DNA from 2 places in the Paenibacillus sp. LK1 genome. Region 1 is predicted to be linked to the other one. Evidence: a T-box and tRNA genes for the amino acid it is inferred to sense, from the RefSeq annotation. Region 1 holds a T-box; the other holds one or more tRNA genes.
What was found. The T-box of region 1 lies ahead of CS562_RS21095 (valine--tRNA ligase). A T-box ahead of a tRNA ligase gene usually reads a tRNA of that ligase, here a tRNA-Val.
Positions count from the first base shown of each region.

Region 2: it has a tRNA-Val gene. The T-box ahead of CS562_RS21095 (valine--tRNA ligase) is inferred to sense a tRNA for this amino acid. The anticodon was not compared.

Region 1 covers NZ_PEII01000009.1:302,643-309,403, forward strand. Annotated here, with positions in the region: gene hemB (porphobilinogen synthase) at 1-478, shown strand, start outside; gene hemL (glutamate-1-semialdehyde 2,1-aminomutase) at 591-1,895, shown strand; gene CS562_RS21085 (RluA family pseudouridine synthase) at 1,892-2,800, shown strand; gene CS562_RS21090 (LysM peptidoglycan-binding domain-containing protein) at 2,937-4,412, shown strand; T-box leader at 4,571-4,850, shown strand; gene CS562_RS21095 (valine--tRNA ligase) at 4,909-6,761, shown strand, end outside.
Region 2 covers NZ_PEII01000012.1:221,924-228,684, reverse strand. Annotated here, with positions in the region: gene CS562_RS24950 (organic hydroperoxide resistance protein) at 1-2, opposite strand, end outside; gene CS562_RS24945 (NADH-dependent flavin oxidoreductase) at 228-1,424, opposite strand; gene CS562_RS24940 (winged helix-turn-helix transcriptional regulator) at 1,551-1,886, shown strand; tRNA gene CS562_RS24935 (tRNA-Val) at 2,023-2,095, opposite strand; gene CS562_RS24930 (hypothetical protein) at 2,240-2,494, shown strand; gene CS562_RS24925 (GNAT family N-acetyltransferase) at 2,731-3,174, shown strand; gene CS562_RS24920 (DUF3892 domain-containing protein) at 3,285-3,521, shown strand; gene CS562_RS24915 (hypothetical protein) at 3,583-3,864, opposite strand; gene CS562_RS24910 (hypothetical protein) at 3,858-4,070, opposite strand; gene CS562_RS24905 (DUF3889 domain-containing protein) at 4,237-4,557, opposite strand; gene CS562_RS24900 (hypothetical protein) at 4,612-4,908, opposite strand; gene CS562_RS24895 (manganese catalase family protein) at 5,138-6,040, shown strand; gene CS562_RS24890 (VanZ family protein) at 6,152-6,761, opposite strand, start outside.

The DNA.
Region 1 (6,761 bases):
GATGGATGGATTTGTCCAAGCGATCCGTGCCGGACTGGATGAGAATGGTTTTAGTCATATTCCGATTATGTCCTACTCCGTAAAATATGCGTCGGCATTCTATGGTCCATTCCGCGAAGCTGCGGACTCCACGCCACAATTTGGAGATCGCAAGTCGTATCAGATGGACCCGGCGAACGCTCGTGAAGCATTGCGTGAAGCCGAAACCGATGTGCTTGAAGGAGCGGACATGTTGATGGTGAAACCTTCACTGTCCTATCTGGATGTCATGCGTACGATCAAGGACCAATTCGATCTTCCACTGGTTGCTTACAACGTAAGTGGAGAGTATGCCATGGTGAAGGCAGCGGCGATTCAAGGCTGGATTGATGAGAAAAAAGTGGCCATGGAAATTCTGCTGAGTATGAAACGTGCGGGTGCAGATATGATTATTACGTACTACGGAAAAGACGCTTCACGCTGGTTGGCCGAGAAATAATAGCTTGCTCCCATAACAGCAAGGACGAACAAAGCGGATTAAGGTTTATCAAAATTATATAATAGGCTCCTCCAATAGGTTTGGAGGGGCCTCATCACTAAGGAGGATGTTCATGACTGCACAACAAGGAACTCGTCGCAATGATGAGCGCTCACGCAGCGCATTTGAAGAAGCCAAGCAGTACATACCTGGGGGTGTGAACAGTCCCGTTCGGGCGTTCAAATCGGTCGGGCTTACCCCAATCTATGCAGAGCGCGGAGAAGGCTCCAAAATTTATGATATTGATGGCAATGTTTTTATTGATTATGTGGGATCCTGGGGTCCGCTTATTATGGGACATGCGCATCCTGACGTTGTAGAAGCTTTGCGTGAGACAGCCCTTAAAGGAACAAGTTTTGGTGCGCCAACACTGCTGGAGACAGAGATGGCTAAACTCGTCTGTGAGCGTGTGCCTTCGATCGATATTGTACGAATGGTGAATTCCGGTACGGAAGCAACCATGAGTGCGATTCGGTTGGCACGTGGTGTAACCGGACGCAGTAAAATTTTGAAGTTTGAAGGATCATACCATGGGCATGCCGATAGCTTGCTGATCAAAGCAGGTTCTGGTGTAGCGACACTGGGTCTGCCTGACAGCCCTGGTGTTCCTGAAGGTGTGGCTATAAATACGATTACGGTCCCATACAATGACCTGGAGTCGGTGAAGCTTGCTTTTGAACGTTATGGTGAAGAACTGGCTGCTGTCATTGTGGAACCTGTTGCAGGTAATATGGGAGTTGTACCACCCGTTTCGGGTTTCCTTGAAGGCCTGCGCAATTTGACGTCGCAATACGGCAGTTTGCTCATTTTTGACGAAGTCATGACTGGTTTCCGTGTAGGGTTGAACTGTGCACAGGGACGATATGGCGTTACACCTGACCTGACTTGTCTGGGTAAAGTGATCGGTGGCGGGCTTCCGGTGGGCGCTTATGGCGGCAGACGTGATCTGATGGAACAGATTGCTCCGACCGGACCAATCTATCAAGCAGGTACACTGAGCGGTAATCCGCTGGCTATGGCAGCAGGTTATACCACACTCAAATTGTTGACACCGGAGGTCTATGATCGTCTGGAGACATTGTCTGCACGCTTGCAGGCTGGGTTTGAAAAGAATGCAGTGGAGACCGGCGTAGCCATAACAATTAACCGTGTTGGTTCGATGGTATGTCCATTTTTCAGTGCAGTTCCAGTTACGAATTATGATATTGCCAAAGAAAGCAATCTGGATCAATTCCGTCGTTACTTTGCGGCCATGATTGATCAGGGTGTAAGTGTTGCTCCTTCCCAATACGAAGGTATGTTTGTCTCTGGCGTGCATACGGAGCAGGATATTGACGATACGATTGAGGCGAACCGTAAGGCTCTTCAATCACTATGACCATTAAAAGTTGGAAACGCCGTGGGGAATGGCTTGAGCTGATGCCAGGCAAAGCGGTGACAGGCAGTTCAGACAGGCAAACGGCTGCAGAACAATGGCTCTTGTCTGAGCTTCAGTTACCAGAAAAAATGTTGCGTCAGCTAAAGACCAACCAGGGCATACAACTCGCAGGGGACCGGCTTCGGCTGGCCCTTTTTGCGTCTCAGCCGATCGATGTTGAACCGCGTTGGGCGGATATCGATGTTCTGTATGAAGATGACTTCTGTCTGGTTGTGCACAAACCGGCCGGAATGAAGCTTCATCCCGATGGAAGCCGAACGGATCAAGCTATTACGCTGGATCACGCGGTGGCCTCCTATTACGAAATGAATGGGGTTCAGGCGAATGTACGCCATGTTCACCGTCTGGATGAGGACACAACTGGGCCTGTTTTATATGCCAAAAATGCTTTTGCTCTCACCAAACTGGATGAAGCCATGCGGCGTAAAGACATTGGACGGCATTATGTCGCCATTGCAGGCGGTAAGATATCCACGGAGCTGAATAGGATTGATGCTCCGATTGGGAAGGACAGGCATCACAAGCAGCGCAGACGTGTCTCTGAAGGTGGGCAGGACGCTGTAACTCACGTAGAGATCGTAGAGGTATGGGATAGGGCGACCCTTATCAGGCTGACACTGGATACAGGGCGCACACACCAGATTCGGGTGCATTTAAGTTATGTGGGACATCCCCTCGTTGGAGATGAGTTATACGGAGGCAGAAGGGATTCTATTGGTCGGCAGGCGCTCCACGGTGAGACACTGATTTTTAGTCATCCACTGACAGGGGCACGAATTGAAGTGGCAGACCCTTGGCCACAGGATTTCGAACAACTGGCACAACGTAAAGGCAAGGACCAATAAACTGGGAAGGTTTGCATAAAAGGTGGCATGCTCATCTCATTCAAGGCATATAGATGGGGTAACGAAGGATTTGGACCATGGATCAGTCCCATGAGAAGGATCATGGTGAACATATGCCGAAAGGAGGACGCCACCTTTGTTGAATCAACCTTATGGTTTGCGGTTCGATATTTATGAGCGCGTTCATTTGTCAGAGGGAGTCCCTGCAATTGAGGAACTGGAGGAAATTGAGTTATATCCCCGCATTCAGGTGATAGGTCAGGATGATCATGCAACATTGCGAGGCCATCTTTTGCTAACAGGTGCGTATCGGGGAGAGAACGAGATCTCGGAGGAACTCAAACATTTTATTCCGGTGGAGATCACGGTACCCCTGAACCGGGTAAGATCGCTTGAGGATATTTCCATTGAGATCGAAAATTTTGATGTCGATTTGTTATCCAACCGAAGTCTAAACATTACAGGGGTATTGTCACTTCGCGGTATTGAGGGCTTTCCCGTGGAGGAACCGCAGGTCTGGTCAGCAGATGAGTTTACCGTTGTACATTCGCCCGACCCTCAGCAGGGCGACCGTTCCGCTGAAACAGAGCAGACAGGCAGCTATCCCAATGCTTTTGCTCAGGAGTATCTGCTTCAACGGAGCGAAGAGGAGCTGCAGCAGGAACATCTATTTCAAGCTTCTTCCGAACAGTTTCAGTCCTGGCAGCAAGGGGATGGGAACGCGGAGCAAAGCAAAATAGTAGCTGAAAACGAAGAGTCCTCGTCCTTGAGGGACAAGGTGGATGAAGCGCAAGCGAATGTGTTGTCCGATACGCCTTCTCCAGTTTCGTCTTTTTTGGCGGAGACAGCCGACAGGTTGGCTTCTTACCCTGAATCTGAGCCTTTGCTTCCTCTGGCTGAAGAGCAGTCTGTTTGGTCCGAGCCTTCCGTCGAGACCTTACATACGAACTTAAGGAATTCGGAGCAGGCCGATTCCAAACTGGAACTGCAGCATTCGGATGAACTGGCAGCACCGGACGTATGGCATTTTGAATCTGCTCGATCTGAACCAAAGCAGGAGGAGCACGCAGTTGCAGATGTTCCGGCAAGTTCGCAGTCAGAGAACTGGCAGGATGTCTTTGCAGCGTCTGAATCGGAAATTTCGGAGGAAGACAGACCTCCTCTTGAAGCGGTAGAGACGAATGAGCCCGCTGAAAAAGAATCGTTTATCCCTGAACCTGTGGCTGAGACGGAAGACAAGCCGGAGCTTAAGGTTGCTTTTGGCAGCAAGAGAGAATCTGCACCCAAACAGGAAGAGGGCGTAGGCATCTCCTCCTTGTTATCCTCTGGCAGAGTAACACGGGAGGCGGAGGCAGAACGAGAGCAAGAGGCACTTGCTGGAGTCCTGCAGGAAGAAGCATATCAGCCTGAAGATGTCGAGTGGAAGAACCTGTTTCTCGGCACCATTGTCGACCAGACCCCGTTCCGTAAAGTAAAGTTATGCATTGTACAGCGTGAAGAGACGCTCGATACCATTGCAGACCGATATCAGTTAAGTACCCGAGAGCTCCAGTTGTATAATCGTCTTTCCGAACAGGTTGTGGAGGAAGGACAGATTCTATATATCCCTTAACCTGTAGGCAGGTTTAATGACCATTTCGACCCGTGATCCCTTGAGGATGGCGGGTTTTTGCTTTGTCTGCCCTCAACCTGCATTGCAGCGCGCTTTTTCCGCTGTTGTCAGGTTGACTATCGGGCACGGGCAGGGTATGATGTGTTTAGGTTTTTTGAAGAACAACGTGGATCGGGAGTAGTAGACAGTATGACCTTTCAGAGAGCGGAATTGTAGCGCTGGGAAATTCCGTAGGAACCAACTGATCGAAGTCGCCCGGGAGTTGCCTGTTTGAATACAAGGGATGAGTAACTTTAGTATCATTCATTCCTAAGGTAGGATGGGCCGGTCGCAGCCGTTATCTGCTTGAAGTGTCACGTAAGTATAGAAGGGGTAGTCTATCTTTTTATCTGCGTGAAACAAAGGTGGTACCGCGAAAGCTAACCTTTCGTCCTTTGATGGATGAAAGGTTTTTTTGTTTTTTGGCGATGATGAATAAGTAACGGAGGAATGACACATGTCTGAACAAAAAAATTCAGCTGCAACAGAAATGCCAACCACATATGATCCGAAAGCTGCGGAACAAAAATGGTATTCCACTTGGATGGAAAATGGATATTTTAAGGCGGGTCAGCGTAAAGATGCTGAACCTTATACGATTGTAATTCCACCCCCGAACGTAACCGGAATGCTCCATATCGGGCATGCGCTCGATTTTACACTGCAGGATATTCTGATTCGTACCAAGCGGATGCAGGGCTATGATGCACTGTGGCTGCCGGGTTCTGACCATGCAGGTATTGCTACACAAACTAAAGTAGAGCAGAAATTGCGTGAAGAAGGTCAGACTCGTTATGATCTGGGACGCGAAAAGTTCTTGGAGAAGGTATGGGACTGGAAGGATCAATACGCAACAACTATTCGTCAGCAATGGGGCAAAATGGGCTTGTCGCTCGATTACTCGCGTGAACGTTTTACACTGGACGAAGGTCTATCCCAGGCTGTACGTAAAGTGTTTGTTCAACTGTATGAAAAAGGCCTCATTTATCGAGGCAAACGAATTATTAACTGGGACCCGGTGAACCGGACTGCACTGTCCGACATTGAGGTTGAATATAAAGAAGTTCAGGGTCACTTGTACCATCTGCGTTATCCGCTCAAAGACGGAAGTGGGTATGTTACAGTAGCGACAACTCGCCCGGAAACGATGCTGGGAGATACGGCAGTTGCTGTTCATCCGAAGGATGAGCGTTACGCAGATATGATTGGCAAGGTGCTTGTTCTGCCTATTATCGGACGCGAAATTCCGGTTATTGCAGATGAGTATGTTGATAAAGATTTCGGAAGCGGCGCCGTGAAAATTACGCCTGCTCATGATCCGAATGACTTCGAAGTGGGCCTTCGTCATGATCTGCCACAGATTACGGTGATGGATGAGACGGGTACGATGAATGCCGAAGCAGGCAAATATCAGGGACTGGATCGCAGCGACTGCCGTAAGCAGATTGTTGCCGACCTGCAAGAACAGGGCGTATTGATCAACATCGAGGATCATACGCATCAGGTTGGACACAGCGAACGTACAGGAGCTGTCGTTGAGCCGTATTTGTCGACACAGTGGTTTGTTGAGATGAAGCCACTCGCGGAAAAAGCGATTGAGAAGCAACAAAGCGGTGAAGGGGTTCATTTTGTTCCGGATCGTTTTGAGAAAACGTATCTGAACTGGATCGAGAATGTTCGTGACTGGTGTATCTCTCGTCAATTGTGGTGGGGTCATCGTATTCCTGCCTGGTACGACGAGGAGACTGGAGAAGTTATTGTATCTGCTGAAGATCCGACAACATTGCCAGAATACGCTGGACGCAAGCTGAGACAGGATGAAGACGTTCTGGATACATGGTTCAGCTCCGCATTATGGCCATTCTCTACATTAGGCTGGCCGGAAGATACGGAAGATCTGAAACGTTACTACCCGACAAGTGTACTCGTAACAGGGTATGACATTATTTATTTCTGGGTGGCGCGTATGATCTTTACCGCTCTGGAGTTCACGGAAGAGGTTCCGTTCAAGGATGTGCTGATGCACGGTCTTGTTCGTGATGCAGACGGACGGAAGATGTCCAAATCGCTAGGCAATGGTGTTGATCCGCTGGATGTGATTGAGAAATATGGTGCGGATGCAATGCGTTACATGATCTCTACAAGCAGCACTCCGGGTCAGGATCTCCGTTTCCGCTGGGAGCGGGTTGAACAGGCTCGTAACTTTGCCAATAAAATCTGGAATGCATCGCGCTTCGCTTTGATGAATCTGGAAGGGTTCACCTATGAAGATCGTGATATTAGTGGAGACCTCGGAACAGCGGATTACTG
Region 2 (6,761 bases), on a different contig from region 1:
ATGAGTATTGTCTCCTCTGTATGTTTAAATTTTATTTTGTAAAGATGATATCTCTTTTTATTTTGCTAACAATTAGATTGTACACAATTTAATTGTGTTTGTAAATCATTATTATTAAATAAAAAAAACAACCATTCCCTCATGTAAAAGCAGGAAATGGTTGCTCCGGAATTAATAAATAACTATTAATGATCCGAAAGTTGAATCTATCTAATTTAGTTTAACTTTTACATTTTCTTTTCAAAACCCTCCATCGGTGCAAGTGAATTCTGGTAGTCAGTCCCTTTCTGACTGTCGGTAGTAAAGTGCATGACCTCCCGAAACGAACCTTCCAGATAAGTCTGCATTGCCAAAGGGATACGCAGTTCATCCATATCAGACGGAGAAATTTGGTAACGAATGCTGCCAAGGTCCCCTGCTTTTACCTTCTGTACCCATTTCGGCTCGCGAATCAATTCCCGTCCGAGTGCAGCCAAAGTTGCCCCGGCGTTGATAACTTCTTCTGCGTCTTCCGGCCGCTCAATCGATCCGATACCGATCAGAGGTTTTTTGTGATCCAAAACCCGGACGAATTTAGTTAAGATCGGCTCTTTGTCATCGGGGTGATTTAATGATGTTCGTTTGTAACTTCCCATCGACAGATGAATGTAATCAACTCGCGTGTCTGTCAGAGCCTGGGCAAACGCCAAGGAGTCCTTGAGCTGGATGCCCGGCATATGAATTTCTTCCGGTGAAATCCGATAACCGAGGATGAAAGGTTTATCCGCATGGGCATCGATAACCGATGCAACCTCCTGAATGACTGCCAGCGGAAATCGCATACGATTTTCAAAGCTGCCACCCCACTGATCGGATCGTTGATTGGAATTGACGGAGAAAAATTGCTGCAACAGATACGTATTGGCCCCGTGAAGCTCTACTCCGTCAAAACCAGCTTGTATGGCCCGCAAGGTTGCCCTGCCGAAGTCCTTAATAATGCTTTCGATTTCCTCAGGTGTTAATTCACGCGGCGTCTCCGAGCCGATTGGATGTGCGGCAGCGATTGCACTCGCACTGGTGGGTTGAACACCTCTTAGCGTTTTGGAGTTCGTTTTGCGCCCTGCATGAAAGATTTGCACAATGGCTTTCGTTCCGTCTTTCTGAATGGCCCTTGCAATTTTGGACAGTCCTTTGATTGTAGAATCACTTGCGATGGATAGCTCACCTTCGAAGCCTTTTCCTCCTTCAGTTACGTATGCAACACCCGTAATGATCATACCAGGGCCACCAGCTCGTTCGGCATAATAATCGACTTCATCATTGGTAATTGAACCGTCGAAGAAACTGGACATCGTTGTCATCGGTGCCATGACCACTCTATTTTTTAGCGTAAAACCATTCGCAAATGTATAAGGCTGCAAGAAATTACGATTACTATTTTCCATATATATTCTCTCCCTTTATTAGGCTTGTTCGCCCTTGTCTCTGTTTCATGAGTTATTGTATAGTAGGGTAAAAAAGAGTATAGTATGCACTTAAAAGGTAGATACTATCTAAAAGGAGAGTGGAATATGGAAACTGCTGAGGAAGTAAACGTTAAACCATTTTCACATGCCATGTCCTTGATCGGCGGAAAATGGAAAATGCATATCTTGTTTTGGTTATGGAAAAAAGAAACATTGCGATATGGAGAATTGAAAAGAGCCTTGGAAGGCATTACGCATAAAATGCTAAGCTCTCAGCTGAAAGAATTAGAGGCCGACCAATTAATTATCCGTACAGAGTATCCACAATTACCGCCAAAAGTAGAATACTCTTTGTCTCGTGAAGGATTAACGCTGATGCCTGTGCTGGAGATTCTCTGCGATTGGGGTAAACAGAATCTTGCTGATTTGCAGAAGAGTTAGTGAACATAGCGCAGCGAAGGATATAGCTTATTTCTTCTAATTTTCGTCCCCCAATTGTCCCCCAAGGCTTCATCATGTCATCTCAAAAAAACTAGACAAAAGAAAAAAGCCCTTGCTGCGCAAGGACTTTTTGTTATGATCTGTAGTGGGCTCGAACCACTGACCCCTACCCTGTCAAGATAGTGCTCTCCCAGCTGAGCTAACAGATCATGATATCTAATTGTTTTCCAATCAAGTAACAGTATCATACCAAGTAACCGTGTTCATTGTCAATCGTTATATTGGTAATATTTTATTCGAATTGGTGCACAATAAAGGAAAGATTACCATTTTGATGACGAGGTGACTTCCATATGAGGAACATGAAAGAACGTAAACTGCGTTTATTTATCATAGCCAAAAACTTAGCCTGTCTGATTGCGCTTGTTGCATTAATATACGTTTCTGTCGGTTGTAGTTTGGAACGGGATGAACACACTGTACAATTCCAACAGTTGAAAGTACCCAATGAGGTTAATGATGACCTGCCCGTTTGGCTGGATGTGTATTCTAAGTCTGTTGTGCATGACGTTTACTCCCCACAAGGCAATGTTGAAGTCTTACCCTGAGGAACATGATGTCGCATTTCACTCATCTTCGTCCCACTTTTTGGAATATGCCTTCTTGGTCACATAATATAACAAAGCAATCATTCCGGCCGACATCAAAAGTGTGATTGCCATCACTCCCGCCATACCCATGGTTCGCACCTCCTCTCCCAGTATGTTCCAGACTTAACTATACAGGAAAAGCATTTTTTTGTATAATTCAGTCTGATAGCGTAGAGCAGAAAGAAGGTATGGAATTGGCAGCTGAGATTAGTTATGTAACAACTGAAGAACAACTCCAGAAAGCACTGGATATTCGTAATAATGTTTTTGTAATCGAGCAGCAGGTGCCTGCTGACATTGAGATTGATCAATATGATATTATCAGTCCTGATGTGCATCACGTATTGTTGAGTAAAGATGGACAGGCTGTAGCCACGGGGCGCCTGATCTATTACACCAAGGATACCGCCAAGATGCAGCGCATCGCTGTACTCAAATCTCATCGTGCGTTCGGTTATGGACGTGTGTTGCTGTTAGCCATGGAAGAACGGGCACGTGAATTGGGATTAGCCTACTCTGTTTTGGACGCGCAATGCCAGGCGCAGAAGTTCTATGAAAAGCTCGGATATGAAGTGATTTCGGAAGAGCCTTTTTATGATGCAGACATTCTGCATGTTCGTATGCAAAAGAGCTTGTAGATATCCTCTGCGTGCGATATGAAGTTATGTTATGCATACTTTTTTTTGATCCGGACAGGCTAAAGAGGTAACCAGATTCCTATTTGGTCAGATAAGGAGAGTGTGACATCATGGATCAAACGACACGCGAAAGCTTCACAGCAGTTCAAAAAAATGGTGACGGCGATCTGACTGCGTTCCAAACTTCATCTGGACGTGTGCTGGATTACCAACAGGCACTGGCAGAAGTAAAAGCAGGAGCAATTGCAGGTGTGAACGTCTTTAAAGGCAAAGACGGCGAAATGTACATTCGCGGCGACGCAGACGGCGACCCAACCAATAACCTTGATCAACTTCCTATCTTCTAATAGATGTTACGATGCCTAACAAGGCGCCAATCCGGCATTCCGGGTTGGCGTTTTTTACGTTTTAATATTCGGTAAAATATTTCACGGCATCGCCAGCAGGCTGGCTTTTGCGAATGGGTTGTGGTGCCTGCTCCCATGCTTGCAAAATGAGTATACCTTCGAGCGTAGACTTGTTCTCCCATACAATATGCTGCCTGCGCTCAAGCTCCAGCAGTGACTCATGAATGAACGCCTTGCTTCTTCCCGTCTTATTCTCCAGCTCATCCATTCGTGGCACTCTGCGCCGCTGGCCTGCATAATTCACAATTATCCGCAAAATTTTGCGTTCAAAATCATTTAGCATATTTCTTCCTTCCCTTCCTTATGGAGTACGGGACGCCATGCCAGAATACCTTGTTCCAGAAATGTTCGGGGTGACCCCTCTTTTCCTGCGGATGCTCTAATCTTCCCTTCCCGAACACTGTTGATTCGAATCTGCCGCTGTGTAATATGCCCTGCACGATCCATGTAGACGAGTTCCACCATCTGACCAATATATTTCCCTAGCATAATCATCCCTCCAATAAGAACATGTGTTTGTTTTATTATATGCGAACATAAGTTCTTTATTCAATAACTAAAAAAAGGATTTTTTTGAAATAAAAAAACCAGACTCACTCCCTTTCATAGGGAAGTCTGGTTCCTATCCTGCCTTGCTATGCAGATCATCTTCAGTTTAACGTCGATCCGATTCCGTGAATTGTACTTTTTTCAGCTGCTGGGTAGACGGGTTAAAATCAACATTCACAAATACAGCAAATTGTTTACCGTCTTTATTACGTACCCATAACTTGAACTGTTCACGGGACTGGTCTGCTGTTAACGAAGTGCGGCCAATATGTTTGTAATCCAAAATGTCCACGTTGTACTTGGTTTGTGTTTCTTTCACTGCAATGATTCCCCACTTCGCATAATCCGGAATCGCAGTTGCTGAACTGGTTGTTAGTCCACTTAAACTTAGTACCACTGTCATTAGGGCTACGATGAGCATTCTCATTTCATTCACTCCTTGGGGCAATGTTTACGTTAGCCTGCCCTGTAGAAGTTTATTTTACACCAGTAGACGAATGATAAACGTAATCGGTTGCTGGAGCAATTGAATCGTACTGATCGACAACTTATACCGTTCTATTGGTGATTTGAAGCTTATCCCCCAGTCACCATCCAATAAAAGATTTCGCGGTGGTGGATCTTCCGGCTTTTCCAAACCGTACTTTTCTATAAGCTTGTCTTTTCTTTGTTGATCCAACTCACTCGAATAATTTGCATATGCTGCCGTCACATCGCTACATCCAAAAACGACAAGCAGGAGGACACCCCATCCCACCATAATCCAACTTTTGCGCACTCTCAGTTTCTCCTTCATTAATTCAGATAATGACTACCATACTTAACTTCATTCGTCCTGATTGTACATAAATAACACGGGATTGGAAATAACAAATGTAGACTCAATTACATACGCCTTAAGCCTCATTTGCAAAATTATGGGTTTAGCGTATTCGATAAACGTGTAATAGGCCATGACAGCATCACTTCATTATTCTGAGCAATCATTTCGAGGAGGTTACACCCGAATGTTCAAACGTATGGATGAAATCGCAATTGAAATCCCCAATGTCGAGAGACCGGACCCGAATGCAGCGGCAGCAATACAAGAATTGCTGGGTGGTAAATTCGGAGAGATGTCAACGTTGAACAATTACCTCTATCAATCGTTTAATTTTCGTTCCAAAGAAAAATTGAAACCCTTCTACGATCTGGTGATGAGTATCACCGCGGAAGAATTAGGTCATGTAGAGCTTGTGTCTCATGGCATTAACAAGTGCCTCAGAGGTTCCACTGAGTACAAAGAGCCTGACGATACACCACTTAGTTCCGTGAAGGATGCGCGTCTCTCCTATCATTTCCTGGCTGGCGCACAGGGAGCAATGCCTTTCGACTCCATGGGCAATCCCTGGACAGGAGCCAATGTCTTCAACAGCGGTAATCTGGTTGAAGATCTGCTGCATAACTTTTTCCTCGAATGCGGAGCACGTACACATAAAATGAAAGTTTATGAAATGACCGATCACCCTGCAGCCCGGGCAGTTGTTGGCTATTTGCTGGTACGTGGTGGTGTGCATGTGGTCGCTTATGCTAAAGCGCTTGAAATCGCAACCGGAGTGAATGTAACCAAATTGGTGCCGATTCCATCCCTGAGCAACAAATCCTTTAACGAAGCGTGGAAATACGAAGAAAAAGGCCTACACACCAAGCTGTATACCTATAGTGATAAAGACTTTACTGCGATCAGTCAGATCTGGAAAGGGACACACCCTGAAGATGGACAACCGCTGGAAGTCATTCAAGGCGTCCCTGAAGGATACCCGATTCCGGAAGCTCCTGCAGTGGAAGAAGAATTCGCACCAGGTATATCGCAGGAAGACTTCCAGGAAATTGCACGTCGTCTGAAGATGGCAGGAAATATTGCGGATTAAGGAAGCTTTATTGTAGTGGATGTATTAGTTGTTGTTGATATGGCATGAAAATGGATTAAGCCCTCGGATCTTGCTGCTTCAGTGGCAGGATCGAGGGCTATTATTGATATATTAAAACATGGATTTAATGCTGTTGATGAACTTTTGCCCTGTGTTTGACTCTGTCAGTGTAATGTCCCACATCACTATATTGGTCACCGGATTTGAACCATCGGATATTACTTTTATAGTCAGTTCATTAACTCCCTTTAACGGAGTTTGAAAAGAGTCAGGATGGTTCTCCCCACTGTTTGCTGATACAACCAAAGAATAAATTTCTGTGCCATCGGCGATAAAGCTTACTGTTATAGTCTCATGGCTTGCTCTTCGGACAACATCGTCCGGTATAGCGAAATAACCTTTCATATTTTTGTATTTTTGATTTAAGAGATATGAAAACTCATTCGTTTTTTGTTTTTCTCTACTGTACAGATTGATTTGAGGCTCGACATTGGTTTGGCCTACTTTAAAACTGGAGAGTTCTTCATCCCATACTACAGCCCCATCGCTCGAAACAATTTCATTCAGTGCAACACTTTTTCCGTCAACATTATCTAAATAATGATTGAGGCCGCCAACAACAGTGATCGTACTTATTGAAAAAATAATCGCTGTCAGGAAGATTCGAATAAGTCCTTTTAATGTATTCCGATGATGCTTTACTATCCGCTGTGCTCCATAT